2 regions of the Thermoanaerobacter sp. YS13 genome follow, and region 2 is predicted to be linked to the other one. Evidence: riboswitches for the same ligand, from Rfam matches in the RefSeq annotation. Region 2 holds a riboswitch; the other holds the start of a gene.
What was found. A riboswitch is a leader RNA that binds a small molecule or an ion and turns the genes downstream of it on or off. The one in region 2 is predicted to bind thiamine pyrophosphate.
Positions count from the first base shown of each region.

Region 1 (7,545 bases), on a different contig from region 2:
GAATCTGCAAAGCTTATAAAGAAATATAAAGAAGTAAAATATAGAGAACTTCTAATATTAGACATACCAAGAAGTGATGTGGATAATGGATGTCAAGAAAAAGTAATTAATAGCATAACCTATACTGATATATCACTTGAAGATGAAGTAATAGACAAATGTATGATTTCAAAATATGAGGAATTGCTTGAACCAGAGGAATTTAAAATAATAATGTTAAATATTATAGAAGGCATACCACAAAAAGAAATTGCAACCGCCATTAATAAAACACAATCCTGTATAAGCAAAATAAGGAAAAGGGCTCTTCAAAAATTGAAAAAATTTATAGAGGAAGTCTGAAAATATGTTTGAAGATAAATGCTTCTTTGAGATTATTTTAAAAGCAAAGCAGATTATAATAAAGGCGATTAAAAAATTTGAGATAAAATAAAAATAAATTTTAAACTGTGAAATATTTTTTTAAGATTTTGGCTTTTAATAATAGTGTGGATTGTTTAAAAATTTTAAAAGAGTTTTTAAAAGGTAAGGACAATATAGTGATAGCTTTTTTATTTGGCTCTGTTGTTAAAGGGAAAAAACAAAGGAATCAGATATTGATATTGCAGTATACATTAAATAATATGATGAAAAGTTTGTTTATACTTTATGGAACGAATTGGAAGGTTTGTCTAAAAGAGATGTTGACCTTGTTGTTTTGAATATAGCGAATGCTACCGTTGTATGGGAAGCATTGAAAGGGAAGAAATTATAATCAATGATCAGAATTTTTTATATAAACTACATGCTTGAAGTCTCTATGGAAGCTGAGAATTTTAGAGAAATAGTTTTTGATATATATAAACTCAGGTAAGAGAAAAGGGAAAAAGGCTGTTAATTCATATATAGAGGTTAATTAGAGATTTAAGCCGCTATAAAAATTTGAGCGGTTTTTTTATTTTTTATTTTTTGAAAAGCTTTAAGAAATCTTGACATACTATTATGAGAAGAGTACAATATATTTTGTATCAGAAATATTTGAATACAAAATATTTGTATACGAAATAATTTAAAATGTGGTGGTGAAAATGGAAGAAATAAACAACGGATTGAAAATACTTAAGCTTTTAAAACAAATAATGGATATTATAAAGCATTCTATGAAATACGAATGTAAAAATTTTGACATTACAGGTCCTCAAGGAATGCTTATGGGCATTTTAGCTCATTACGGTGAAATGAAGGTGAGCGACTTAAGTCAAAAATTAGGGCTTTCTAATAGCACTGTTTCTGGCATTATTGACAGGTTGGAAAAACAAGGTTTGGTGGAAAGAACGAGAAGCACTGAAGATAGAAGAGTAGTTTATGTTAGTGTGACTCCTAAGTTTAAGGACATTTTTCAAAAGCACTTCAAAGAAGCAGAAAGGAAATTTGAAAAATTAATAAATAAAGCAAGCCCACAAGACCTTAATAAAATAATTGAAGGATTAGAAGCGCTGAAAAAAATATTGGAAAAACAAGATAATTGACACTGAGAATCTAAGTAAAAATAAATAAAATTAAATTAAATAGATAGAGCCAAAAAATAAAAATTTAAAAAGAAGTAATTCTCACAAAAGAAATCGAGGCAAATTTTTAGGAGGAGAAGGTGTTAGTATGGTAAAACTGGCGAAATATTTAAAACCCTATATTCTGTTGCTTTTTTTAGCAGTGTTTTTCATATTTGTTCAAGCAATGAGTGATTTGTCATTGCCTGACTATATGTCAAAAATAGTTAATAATGGAATACAACAAGGTGGTATAACAAATGCAGTGCCTGAGGCTATAAGAAAAAGTCAAATGGATAAACTTTTGCTATTTGTTACACCTGAAGAAAAGGAAGAGATTTTAAAGGGTTATACATTAGTAGACAAATCCAATCCAGATTATGATAAATATGTAAGGAAATATCCTGTTCTTTCAAAAGAGCCTGTATATGTTCTTAAAAACGTAGATAAATCAGAAATTGATAGAATAAATTTACCTATGGGAAAAGCCTTTTTAGCTGTTACAGGTGTAGAAAAGGCTAAAGCCAATGCAAAAAACGGAAGCATAGAATTTAATGGAAAGAAGATACCGGCAAATGTAGACCTCTTTGCTATGATGTCTCAAATGCCAGAAGAGCAGCTTCTTCAAATAAGAGATGAAATGAATAAAAAATTTGCTTCTTTAGGAGATAACATGATTATACAGGCTGCTACAATGGCTGTAAAAAATGAGTATAAGGCAATTGGAATTAATACTGACAGGATTCAAACTAGGTACATTCTTTATACAGGTTTTATAATGCTTTTAATAACAGGACTTAGTGCCTTAAGTACTATTTTGGTAGCATTTTTTGGTTCAAGAATAGCAGCCGGAGTAGCGAGAGATTTAAGAAGAGATTTATTTGCAAGAGTAGAGAGTTTCTCTAATGCTGAATTTGATAAATTTTCTACGGCTTCTTTGATAACAAGAACTACAAACGACATTACACAAATACAGATGCTTCTTGTAATTATGATAAGAATGGTTTTCTACGCTCCTATAATGGGTATAGGTGGAGTATTTAGAGCACTTAGTAAAAGTGTTTCAATGTCTTGGATTATAGCTTTAGCAGTAATAGTACTTTTAGGCATAATATCAATATTGTACTCTATTGCGATGCCCAAGTTTATGTTAATGCAAAAATTGATTGATAGATTAAACTTAGTTACTCGTGAAAATTTGTCAGGAATAATGGTGGTAAGAGCTTTTAATAATCAAAAATTTGAAGAAGAGCGCTTCGACAAAGCTAATCAAGATATTACAAAAGTAGGGCTTTTTGTAAATCGAGCCATGGCATTTATGTTTCCATCTATGATGCTTGTGATGAATGGTATTACTCTTTTGATAGTATGGGTAGGAGCTCACCAAATCCAAAATTCCAGCATGCAAGTTGGAGACATGATGGCATTTATGCAATACGCTATACAGATTATCTTTGCATTTTTAATGCTCTCAATGCTGTTTATAATGATACCAAGAGCATCGGTGTCGGCAGGGCGTATTGCTGAAGTTTTGGATACAGAACCTTCTATAAAAAACCCCGAAAATCCAAAACAATTTAGTGAAAATATGTCTGGAACTGTAGAATTTAGGAATGTATCTTTTAGATATCCGGGTGCGGAAGAGTATGCTTTAAAGGATATAAACTTCAAGATTTTACCGGGACAGACAGTAGGCATAATAGGAAGAACAGGTTCTGGAAAGAGTACCTTAGTGAATTTGATCTTGAGATTTTACGATGTGACAGAAGGACAGGTTTTGGTTGATGGTGTAGATGTAAGAGAAGTAAGGCAGGAAGATTTACGTAGAAGAATAGGATATGTACCTCAAAAAAGTTGGCTTTTCAGTGGTACAATTAAATCAAATTTGAAATACGGAAATGAGCAGGCTACAGATGAGGAAATAAAAGAAGCAGCAGAAATTGCACAAGCAATGGAATTTATAAATGAAAAGACCAAAAAGTTTAATTCAGAGATTGCACAAGGAGGAACCAATGTATCAGGAGGACAAAAGCAGAGGCTTTCTATTGCCCGTGCTCTTGTTAAAAAGCCTGAAATATATATTTTTGATGAAAGTTTTTCAGCTCTTGACTTTAAAACAGAGTCAGCTTTAAGGAAAGCCTTAAGAGAAAGGTTAAAATCAAGCACTGTTATAATTGTATCGCAAAGGGTGTCAACACTTTTACATGCAGACCAAATAATAGTGCTTGAAGAAGGTAAAATTGTAGGCATAGGAAAACACAAAGACCTACTTGCAAACTGTCAAACTTACAGAGAAATAGCTTTATCACAGCTGTCGGAGGAGGAATTGGCATGAATGAAAATAGAAGAATAGACCCCAAACAGATGCCCAGACTTCGCGGGCCAGGGATGGGAGGCGGCCCCCATGGCATGGTTCGCGGTGGAGAAAAAGCGCGAGATTTTAAAGGCACAATGAAAAAGTTGATAAAATATTTATCAGCTTATAAATTTTCTATAATAAGTGTATTTATATTAGCAGCGCTCAGTGCTTCCTTCTCCATTGCGGGTCCTAAAATACTCAGTAAAGCCATAACCAAAATTTTTGAAGGTGTAATGAATAAAATAACAGGGCAAAGCAGTGGCATAGACTTTGAATATGTAGGAAAGATAATTCTAATACTCATAGGCTTATATGGTTTAAGTGCTTTATTTGGATACTTACAAGGATGGATAATGTCTGGGGTTGCGATGAAAGTTACCTATAGATTTAGAAAAGAAATTTCTGAAAAAATTAATCGCCTGCCTTTGAAATATTTTGAAAGCACAAATCAAGGGGAAATATTGTCTCGTATTACAAATGACGTGGATACAATTACTCAGACTCTCAATCAAAGCTTGACTCAGATAATTACTTCTGTGACGACAGTAGTTGGCGTTTTGGTTATGATGTTTACCATAAACTGGCTTATGACTTTAGTAGCGCTTTTGATAATTCCTTTGTCTTCTTTGGTAATTGCCTTTATCATTAAGCATTCACAAAGGTATTTTAGAGAGCAGCAGGATTATTTAGGACATGTAAATGGCCATGTGGAGGAAGTATATGGAGGCCATAATATAGTAAAGGCTTTTAATGGAGAGAAAAAGAGCATTGAAAAGTTTGACGTATTAAATAACACTTTGTACGGAACAGCCTGGAAGTCCCAGTTTTTAACAGGCATTATGATGCCACTTATGAATGTAATAGGAAACTTGGGTTATGTGGCGGTTACAGTTTTGGGCAGTTGGTTGGTCATAAAAAATGCAATAGAAGTAGGGGATATTCAGGCATTTATACAGTACATCCGATCTTTTACACAGCCTATTGCCCAGATTGCTAATATTTCCAATATACTGCAACAAACTGCTGCCTGTGCAGAAAGAGTATTTGAGTTTTTGGAGGAAGAAGAGGAAGTTTCAGACAATCCACAGCCTGTAAAAGTTGAAGATATAAAAGGCAATGTGGAGTTTAGAAATGTTCGTTTTGGATATAGACCTGATAAAATGGTGATAAATAACTTTTCAGCTTCTATTAAGGCAGGACAAAAAGTTGCAATTGTCGGTCCTACTGGAGCAGGAAAGACTACTATAGTGAAACTTTTAATGCGCTTTTACGATGTGAATGAAGGGGCTATTTTGATTGACGGCCATGATATAAGAGATTTTACGAGGGAGGATTTGCGTTCACTTTTTGGCATGGTGCTTCAGGATACATGGCTTTACAATGGTACTATTATGGACAATATAAGATATGGTCGTCTTGATGCTACTGATGAGGAAGTTATAAAAGCTGCTAAGGCAGCTCATGTTGACAGTTTTGTAAGGACATTGCCAGGGGGCTATAACATGGTATTAAATGAAGAGACCACAAATATTTCTCAAGGGCAAAAACAGTTACTAACTATAGCAAGAGCTATTTTGAAAGATCCAAAAATTCTCATACTCGATGAGGCTACAAGCTCTGTAGATACCCTTACAGAAATACAAATACAAAAAGCGATGGATTATCTCATGAAAGGGCGCACAAGCTTTATAATCGCTCATAGGCTTTCTACAATACGGGATGCTGACTTGATACTTGTCATGAACCATGGAGATATTGTAGAACAAGGTACCCATGAAGAACTTCTTGCTAAAGGCGGTTTTTATGCAAGCCTCTATAACAGCCAGTTTGAAAAAGAGGAAGAGATGGCAAGTTAATACCATTTGATGTGTGTGCAAAACATAAGCAACCTACAAAGCTTGGCCATCCGCATTTGGTAATTATTCTTGACACAGATTACAAAAAATGATAAATTAAAGGTGAAAACAAAATAGGTGGTTATGTCCGCTGGGGGAGCCTTAACGGCTGAGATGGCATTGATGCCAAACCCTTGGAACCTGATGAGGGTAATGCCTCCGTAGGGAATGCGGCTCAAAAATACCGCATTTCGCGGTATTTTTTTCAGCGAACATAGCCTCCTTGAAAAATGGAGGTGTTTTTGTTTATGTCCTACCTTTTAAGTATTTTTTCTGATTTTGCCAAAATAAAGCCAGTGACATTATCGGTTATATTGGCAATTTTATTGGCAGCTTTCCTTTTATATCTGATGCAAAGAAGTGTCAAATTTGACACAAAAATGCTTGTCTATGGAGCACTTTCAATCGCTATTTCTTTCGTGCTGTCTTATATAAGATTTTACCACTGGCCTCAAGGTGGTTCTATTACACCTGCCAGCATGTTGCCGCTTTTTATCTTTGCTTATTATTATGGATCAGGTCCTGGTGTGATTGTAGGAATGGCGTATGGACTTTTACAACTTATTCAAGATCCATTTATAGTCCAATGGGTGCAAGTACTTCTCGACTATCCGTTGGCCTTTGGTGCTTTAGGACTTGCTGGCTTTTTTAGAAAAAACCTGAGTTTGGGAATTTTAGTTGGTGGATTTGGACGATTTTTTTCTCACTTTTTATCCGGAGTATTCTTTTTTGCAAGTTATGCGCCAAAAGGAATGAGTCCCATAGTTTATTCACTTCTAGTTAACGGAAGCATAGTAGGTGTAGAAGTGGCAATATGTTTTGCAGTTTCACTAATTCCACAAGTTAGAAATGCTATCGAGGAAATTAAAAAGAAAGCAATTGCTTAAAGGGGTATTTCCCCTTTTTTATTTTTTTACAATGGATAGCTAAAATTAATGATATAATAATTTTGTAAGAAAAAATTTAACATAAAATTAACTTCCTTATAATGTTTTTTTAATGTTATCATAAGATAATTTAATCAAAGGTTATGTGAAAGCCCGTGGATAAATAGGAACATGCCATAAAAGAGTAGCAAAGGCTGTTGAAAAAGCTTTTGAAAAGTACGATAATGTATATATAAAGAATATAAAATTTAAAATCAAGAGAATTGTTGTTTGAAGACCTTGATAAATTTAAGTCAAGGGAAAAAATAGGAGAATTTGTTTACAAAAATTCTGTTAATAAAGTGTTGTGAATTTGTACTTAAATATTTCAATAAAAAGCATTCGTGAGAAATTGTAGGGAGGGAAATTTTGCAGATGCAAATAAAAAGAGTGCTTCTTGACAAAGACAAAAACATTTTTTTCTATATAAACGAAAGGATAAAATGTAATATATTGGACAAAATAATGCCCAAAATAACTCATATAGGCGGTCCTTTTTTTACAATATTTTCTTGTTTATTTTTAATCTTTTTTGGGAAAAACGATGTAAAAGCCTCGGCTTTAGAAGCTTTAACTGCGCTTGCAAGCAGCCATTTGTTTGTTCAGCTCTTAAAAAGAAAATATACAAGACCAAGGCCTTATATGGTATTAGCTAATACGAATACTTTTAAACATCTTTTAAAAGATTATTCTTTTCCTTCAGGTCATGCTACTGCCAGTTTTTCACTTGCTATGACTTTTTCGATGTTTTTTCCAAGCCTTGCAGTGTTCTTTATTTCGCTGGCAGTACTTGTAGGGATTTCAAGGATATACATTGGACTGCATTATCCTTCAGATGT
Region 1 covers NZ_JOOI01000002.1:696,752-704,296, forward strand. The annotation lists gene THYS13_RS11175 (RNA polymerase sigma factor) at 1-342, shown strand, start outside; gene THYS13_RS11185 (MarR family winged helix-turn-helix transcriptional regulator) at 1,068-1,508, shown strand; gene THYS13_RS11190 (ABC transporter ATP-binding protein) at 1,636-3,861, shown strand; gene THYS13_RS11195 (ABC transporter ATP-binding protein) at 3,858-5,741, shown strand; TPP riboswitch at 5,864-5,966, shown strand; gene thiT (energy-coupled thiamine transporter ThiT) at 6,029-6,667, shown strand; gene THYS13_RS11205 (phosphatase PAP2 family protein) at 7,082-7,545, shown strand, end outside.
Region 1: linked by a shared signal. The riboswitch ahead of thiT (energy-coupled thiamine transporter ThiT) and the one ahead of thiD (bifunctional hydroxymethylpyrimidine kinase/phosphomethylpyrimidine kinase) in region 2 are both predicted to bind thiamine pyrophosphate.

Region 2 (7,545 bases):
TGCAGCAGGTAGTATTAGAAACAGTGCAGATATAGTCAAAGCAATAGCTCTTGGTGCAGATGCTGTATACATTGCAACAGCTGCTTTGATTGCTTTGGGATGTCACATGTGCCAAAAATGCCATACTGGTAAGTGTAATTGGGGAATTGCTACACAAGATCCTAACCTTGTAAAAAGATTAAACCCCGAAATTGGATATAAACGTCTTGTTAACCTTGTTCAAGCATGGAGTCATGAGATAAAAGAAATGCTTGGTGGAATGGGTATAAATGATATTGAAAGTCTTAAAGGCAATAGGTTAATGCTTCGTGGGATAGGAATGACGCAGAAGGAACTTGATATACTTGGCATTCTTGCTGCCGGCGAATAGGAGGTATTTTTGTGAAAAAGGTTTATGTAAAAGAAGAAGTGTGCGTGGGATGTAGATTATGTGAAGTATACTGTATTACATCTCATTCAAAGTATAAAGATGTTTTAAAAGCATATAAGTTGGAACCCCAAAGGCCGACACCACGAATTGTTATAGAGGAAAATAGACCTGTATCTTTTTCGCTCCAGTGTAGGCATTGCGATGATGCGCCATGCGTTAAATCATGCATTACAGGAGCGATGCGAAAAGATCCATTAACGGGTGTTGTAACTTGTGACACAGATAAATGTGTTGGATGCTGGACTTGCGTGCTTGTATGTGAGTTTGGTGCAATCATAAGAGATGTAAATAATAAGGTTGCATCAAAATGTGACTTATGTGCTGAAGCAGGAGAACCGGCTTGTGTCAAGAATTGTCCTAATGAGGCACTTGTCTATAGTGAAGGAGGCATTTTTGCATGAGAATAGTAATAATTGGTAATTCTGTTGCGATGGTAGGTGCAGTAGAGGCAATAAGAAAATATGATACAAGTTCTGAAATAATTGTTATTTCAGATGAAACATATCACGTGTATTCAAGACCCCTTATTTCTTATTATCTTGGGAATTTAGTGTCTGAAGACAAAATGATATATAGAGAGAAAGATTTTTACCGCAAAAATAAAGTAGAAACTGTATTTGGTATTAAGGCTATTTCTATTGATGAAAGAAAAAAAGAAGTGCATCTTGAAAACGGAGACAGCATAAGTTTTGACAAACTTCTCATTGCAACGGGCGGGAAACCTATAATACCTCCAGTAGAAGGATTGAATAAAATAAATGTTCATACTTTTATTAAAATGGACGATGCTAAAAAATTAAAGGGAGCTGCCAAGCCGGGTTCAAAAGCTGTAATTGTAGGTGGTGGTCTCATCGGTTTCAAAGCAGCAGAAGGCCTTCACCATTTAGGGGTAGATGTAACAATAGTTGAACTTGCCGATAGAATTTTAAGTACAATTCTTGATGCAAAAGGAGCATCTTTGGTATCTCAAAGTCTTCAAAATGACGGCATAAAAATAATTACGGGAACAACAGTGGATAAAATTATAGGAAACGAATATGTTAAGGGAGTTTTGCTCAAAAATGGGCAGGAATTAGAAGCTGATAATCTTGTTATCGCGATAGGTGTTGTGCCAAACGTTGATGTTGTAAGAAACACATCAATTTCTATAAACCGTGGTATTTTAGTAGATAACACTATGAAAACAAGTGTTGAAGATGTATATGCAGCAGGAGATGTAGCCGAAGGTTATGATATGCTTGTTGAGTCAAATAGGGTTGTGCCAATATGGCCAAATGCATACATGCAAGGGGAAATTGCAGGGTTCAACATGATTGGGATAAATAAAAATTTTAAAGGGATTTTTCCTATGAACTCAATAGGTTATAAAAATACAAATATGATAACAGCTGGTATAACAAATCCACAGCAGGAGGAATTTGAGATTATCTCTAAAATTGATCATAACAGAAGGTCTTATAAAAAATTTGTGGTAAAAGAAAATAGGTTAGTAGGATTTATATTAATTAATGATATTGATAGGGCTGGATTATTTACTGGGTTTATAAAAAACGAAACGGATATAACTCCATTTAAGAAGTATATTTTAAATGATGATTTTGGATTCATATATTTGCCAAAAGAATTAAGAAGAGCAAAAATGCTTGACTTGGAGGTGGTATGATGAAAACCATAAATGCGTCAGGAATTTATTATAGAGACCTTAATGAAATAATTAAAGAGTTGGTTCGTTCTGGCGAAGATATAATTAATTTGAAAAATGTTAATGGTCAACGATATATAGGAGATAATCTATCTGGGGCCACCAAAATAAATATCGAAGGTACACCTGGGAATGACATGGCAGCTTTTATGGACGGGCTTACAATAGAAGTTTTTGGTAATGGACAGGATGCAATAGGAAATACAATGAACGATGGGAATATTATTATACATGGACATGCAGGTGATGTCGTTGGTTACGGGATGAGGGGTGGATCTATCTATATAAAAGATAGTGTTGGTTATAGAGTTGGCATACACATGAAAGAATACAAAGATAAAGTTCCTGTAATAGTTATTGGAGGAAGTGCGGGAGACTTCTTTGGTGAATATATGGCAGGTGGATGCATGATTGTACTGAACTTAAAAAATGATGAAAATATAGTTGGAGAATATTGTGGCACAGGGATGCATGGAGGAGTTATATATTTGAGAGGAGATGTAGAAGACTATCAACTTGGGAAAGAAGTTATTAAGGAAAAGATAGATGACAAAGATTACGCGTTTATCCAAAAGTATGTTGAAAATTTTTGTAAATATTTTGATTATGATTTTCAAAAGATTATGAATCATTCTTTTGTCAAGTTGCATCCGATAGGCAAAAGACCCTATGGAAATATGTATGCATAAAATTATTTTAATTCTTTTGGATTTGTGGTATAATGAGTTTAGACAAATTTATTTAAAATTGAATATGACAAGTGCTAGGGGAGCCATAAATGGCTGAGAGGGGATTTGTTCCCGACCCTTTGAACCTGAACAGGGTAATGCCTGCGCAGGGAAGCACGTTTTACGAAGTTTGTAAAAAGTGCTCACCTGAACAGGTGGGCATAATTTATTATTTTGGAGGTGGTCATATGAAGTTAGTCCTTACTATTGCCGGTTCTGACTCTGGGGGAGGAGCAGGTATACAGGCAGATTTAAAGACTTTTTCAGCACATGGAGTATACGGCATGAGTGTCATTACTTCAATAACAGCGCAAAATACCATGGGGGTTTTAGGGATTGAGGATGTAAGTCCTGCTATGGTGTATTTGCAGATGAAGGCAATTTTTGAGGATTTGTATCCCGATGCAGTGAAGATAGGCATGGTATCTAATGAAGACATTATTAAGATGATTGCAAAAGGATTAAAAGATTACAATGTAAAAAATGTTGTGCTGGACCCTGTCATGATTTCAAAGAGTGGAAGCTATTTATTGAAGCCGGAAGCAGTAGAGGCTTTGAAAAAGGAATTGATTTCTTTAAGCCTTGTAGTTACGCCAAATCTTATGGAGGCAGGAGAATTAATTGGAAAAGAAATTAAAAATATATCGGATATGAAGGAAGCGGCTAAGAAAATTTTAGATTATGGAGCAAAGACAGTAATTGTAAAAGGTGGACATCTTACAGGGGATGCTTTGGACGTATTTTATGATGGAAAAGAGTTTTATGAAATTACATCGGAGAGAATCGATACTAAAAACACTCATGGTACAGGCTGTACATTTTCCTCAGCTATAGCTGCCAATATCGCTTTAGGTTATGATTTAGTTGAATCAATAAAAAGAGCGAAAGCATACATTACAGGGGCTATAAAATATTCATTATCCATAGGGCATGGAGTAGGTCCCACTAACCATTTTTGGAATATAGAAATAAGGAAGGTGTGAGATATGGACTTAACCCTTTACGCTATTACGGATAGGTCTTACATAAGGGATTTGGATATTGCTGAGGCAGTAGAATTAGCAATAAAAGGGGGTGCAACAGTAATTCAACTGAGAGAAAAAGATATATCAAGTAGGGAATTTTATGAAATTGCTCTCAAAGTTAAAGAAGTGACAAAAAGAAATAAAATTCCTCTCATTATTAACGACAGAGTGGATATAGCTTTGGCAGCAGATGCAGATGGAGTTCACGTTGGACAGGAGGATTTGCCGGCAGATGTTGTAAGGAGAATGATAGGTCCTCATAAAATAGTAGGAGTATCAGCGAGAACAGTGGAGGAAGCTTTAAAAGCACAAAGGGATGGAGCGGATTATTTAGGGGTAGGTGCGGTGTTTAAGACTCCAACAAAGCCGGAAGCGGAAGCCATTGGAATAGAAGGGCTGAAAAAGATAAAAGAGGCTGTTGCTATTCCAGTCGTTGCAATAGGAGGTATAACGAGGGATAATGCTTATGAAGTCATGTTAAAGTCAAGAGTAGACGGGATATCTTCAGTTTCAGCTGTATTTTATGGGGATATAGAAAACAATACAAGAAAACTTTTGGAGGTTATAGCAAAAGCGATAAACGATAGGAGGAATTTGAAATGAAAAAGGAATTATTGAAAATTTTAAGAGAGAAAAAGCCTTTAGTTCACCATATTACAAATATAGTTACTGTCAATGATTGTGCTAATATAACACTGGCTATAGGAGCATTGCCAGTCATGGCACATGCCTTGGAAGAAGTAGAAGAAATGGTAAGTGCAGCAGATGCTTTAGTTTTAAATATAGGCACTCTTACAAATGAACAAGTAGAAGCGATGATAAAAGCAGGGAAGGCTGCAAATAGACTTAAAGTACCAGTTATATTAGACCCTGTTGGAGCGGGAGCTACAAAGCTTAGGACACAAAGCTCAAAAAAGATATTAGAAGAGGTAAAAATTTCTGTGATAAAAGGGAATAGTGCTGAGATTTCAATACTTGCAGGCAAAGGTGGGAAGATACGCGGTGTAGAGTCTCAAAGCGGAGCAGATGATATTTCTGAAGCTGCAAAAGATTTAGCAAACGCGTACAATGTTGTAGTAGCAGTGTCAGGTGTTACTGACATAATTACTGATGGGAAAAAAATTGCGTATGTAAAAAATGGACATCCTATGATGGGTACTATCACCGGCACCGGTTGTATGCTTACCTCTGTAGTAGCAAGCTTCTGCGGAGTATGTGAAGATTATTTTGAAGCTACAGTAGAAGCTTTTGTAGCTTTTGGAATAGCAGGGGAAAGAGCTGCTCAAAGCAGTAATGTCAAAGGGCCCGGCAGTTTTAAAGTGACATTTTTTGATGAGATATATAATCTTACGCCGGAGATAATAGAAAAAGATAAGAAGGTGGAAGTATGAATAAAATACATCGTATGGTTTTTGTGGCACTTATTATTGCTATAGGCACATTTACCTCTCAATATGTATGGTTTAGTGTAGGTGTTGCCAAAGTTACACCTGTTCAACATGCTATTAATGTTATTTCAGCAGTTTTTTTGGGTCCTTGGGGAGCGTTAGAAGTAGCTTTTATTATAGGACTATTGAGGAACATCCTTGGTGTTGGATCGCTTTTGGCATTTCCAGGAGGAATGGTTGGTGCATTCATTGCTGGATATCTTTATAAATTTACACGTAAGTTTTATTTTGCCTCTATAGGAGAAGTTATAGGTACAGGCATTATAGGGGCTTTGCTTTCTTATCCTATAGCTAAGTATATACTTGGAAGTTCCGGCGCGGCTTTTATGTTTGTCATTCCATTTTCGCTTTCCAGTACAATAGGTTCGGCTATAGGATATGTAGTAGTATTAGTTTTAGCAAAATATAAGAAATTTATCTCATAAATTTACATTAAGAAAGCAGGTATGAATTATGAAAATCTTTTATGGATGTATACTCTGCTGCGATATCTACAATGGCAGTTATTAAAACAAGGCTCAGTAAAAAAGAGATATTAGTAATTTATTCGCTGATAGGTATTATAGCAGCATATTTATTTCCAATTGATAAATATCAAAACTTTTTATATGCTATCGGTAGTGTATTTATTCCAGTATACACAGTAGTTTTTGTAGGCTTCTTTATATTAAAATATGAAGAAAGTGGGTACCTTAATATTCCTGCAGCTGTGTCATCTATCATTGGAATTATTACGTATAATTACATGGTATATAATGGTACTTCATTATTGAAATGGTATTTAACTCCTACTATAACAACAATATTTTTGACTGCTTTGATTTATACTGTAACACAAAGTTTTTTTTAAGAGAAAAGAGAAAATTTTGTGATTGATGAAATTTTAAAACTTTTAAGCATGTATAGAATTAATAAACAATATATTGAATAAATATAATAAATCCGATGAGGAATACCTAATTGAAATTATTAAAAAATATATAAATATATGAAAATGAAGACAAAAATATATCAATTAATATTTTTAATTTAAATCTATATGATCTCCAGTATCTAAGTAAATTACCCATTCACATACTACTAAATTTAAACTTACTGCAAGAATGATATTAATTGCAATAATAATTAAGTTCAGCATCACAAAAGGACTGATGACTCCTGCTAAATACAAAACCTGAACTCCTACCATAAGCATTATTAAAAACAATGTTGTTGTGAGATTTTCCTTTGTAAACCAATTTTTTAGCATTCCCTTTCACCTACACTTTCTCCCGAATGTTTTTCCCAAATAAGCCAGAAGGTTTAACTAATAAGATAATGATTAAAATTACAAAAGCTACGGGGTCCCTATATAAAGAACTACCATATCCACTTACTAAAGACTCGGTAATTCCTAAAATAAGTCCGCCGGTCATTGCACCAGGTATAATTCCTATACCTCCTAAAACTGCTGAAATAAAAGCTTTTAAACCAAACATAATTCCCATTAAAGGAAATACTTCATTGTAATATATCCCTACCAGCACTCCTGCTGCTGCAGCTAAAGCTGAGCCAATAGCAAAGGTGATGGATATTGTTGTATCTACATTTATTCCCATTAAACGAGCAGCTTGCATATCATAAGAAACTGCTCGCATTGCTTTTCCGATTTTTGTATTATGAACTATATACTGGAGTAAAATCATTAAGATAATCGTGACAATAATAATTAAAATTTCTCTATTTGAAATGGTGACTTTTCCATCAAGTAATGAATACGAAACCTGTTTAAAAACCTTTGGAAATGCACGAGGTTGCGGACCTAAAAAAAACATTGTAGTATATTCTAAAAGAAGAGAAACACCTATTGCAGTAATTAAAATTACAATTTTAGGCGAATTTCTTAAAGGACGATATGCTAATCTTTCAATAATAATACCTAAAATAGCACATACAATCATGGAAAAAATTAACGCTGGAATAAAAGACATTTTTAAAATCAAAGTGGCATATAATCCTGCAAAAGCTCCAAGCATATAAACATCACCATGGGCAAAATTAATGAGTTTTATAATACCATAGACCATAGTGTATCCTAAAGCAATTAAAGCGTAAATACTTCCTATTGATATTCCATTTATTAACTGTTGTATAAATTCAGTCATTTCATCCACCCCTACCTTAGTTAAATTTATTTCTTTTTAGGGGAGGAACATTCCTCCCCTTTAATCTT
Region 2 covers NZ_JOOI01000003.1:269,528-277,072, forward strand. The annotation lists gene THYS13_RS13505 (glutamate synthase-related protein) at 1-370, shown strand, start outside; gene THYS13_RS13510 (4Fe-4S dicluster domain-containing protein) at 382-831, shown strand; gene THYS13_RS13515 (NAD(P)/FAD-dependent oxidoreductase) at 828-2,093, shown strand; gene THYS13_RS13520 (hypothetical protein) at 2,093-2,821, shown strand; TPP riboswitch at 2,888-2,990, shown strand; gene thiD (bifunctional hydroxymethylpyrimidine kinase/phosphomethylpyrimidine kinase) at 3,049-3,843, shown strand; gene thiE (thiamine phosphate synthase) at 3,847-4,488, shown strand; gene thiM (hydroxyethylthiazole kinase) at 4,485-5,276, shown strand; gene thiW (energy coupling factor transporter S component ThiW) at 5,273-5,758, shown strand; gene THYS13_RS13545 (hypothetical protein) at 5,800-6,183, shown strand; gene THYS13_RS13550 (hypothetical protein) at 6,358-6,582, opposite strand; gene THYS13_RS13555 (branched-chain amino acid ABC transporter permease) at 6,593-7,477, opposite strand.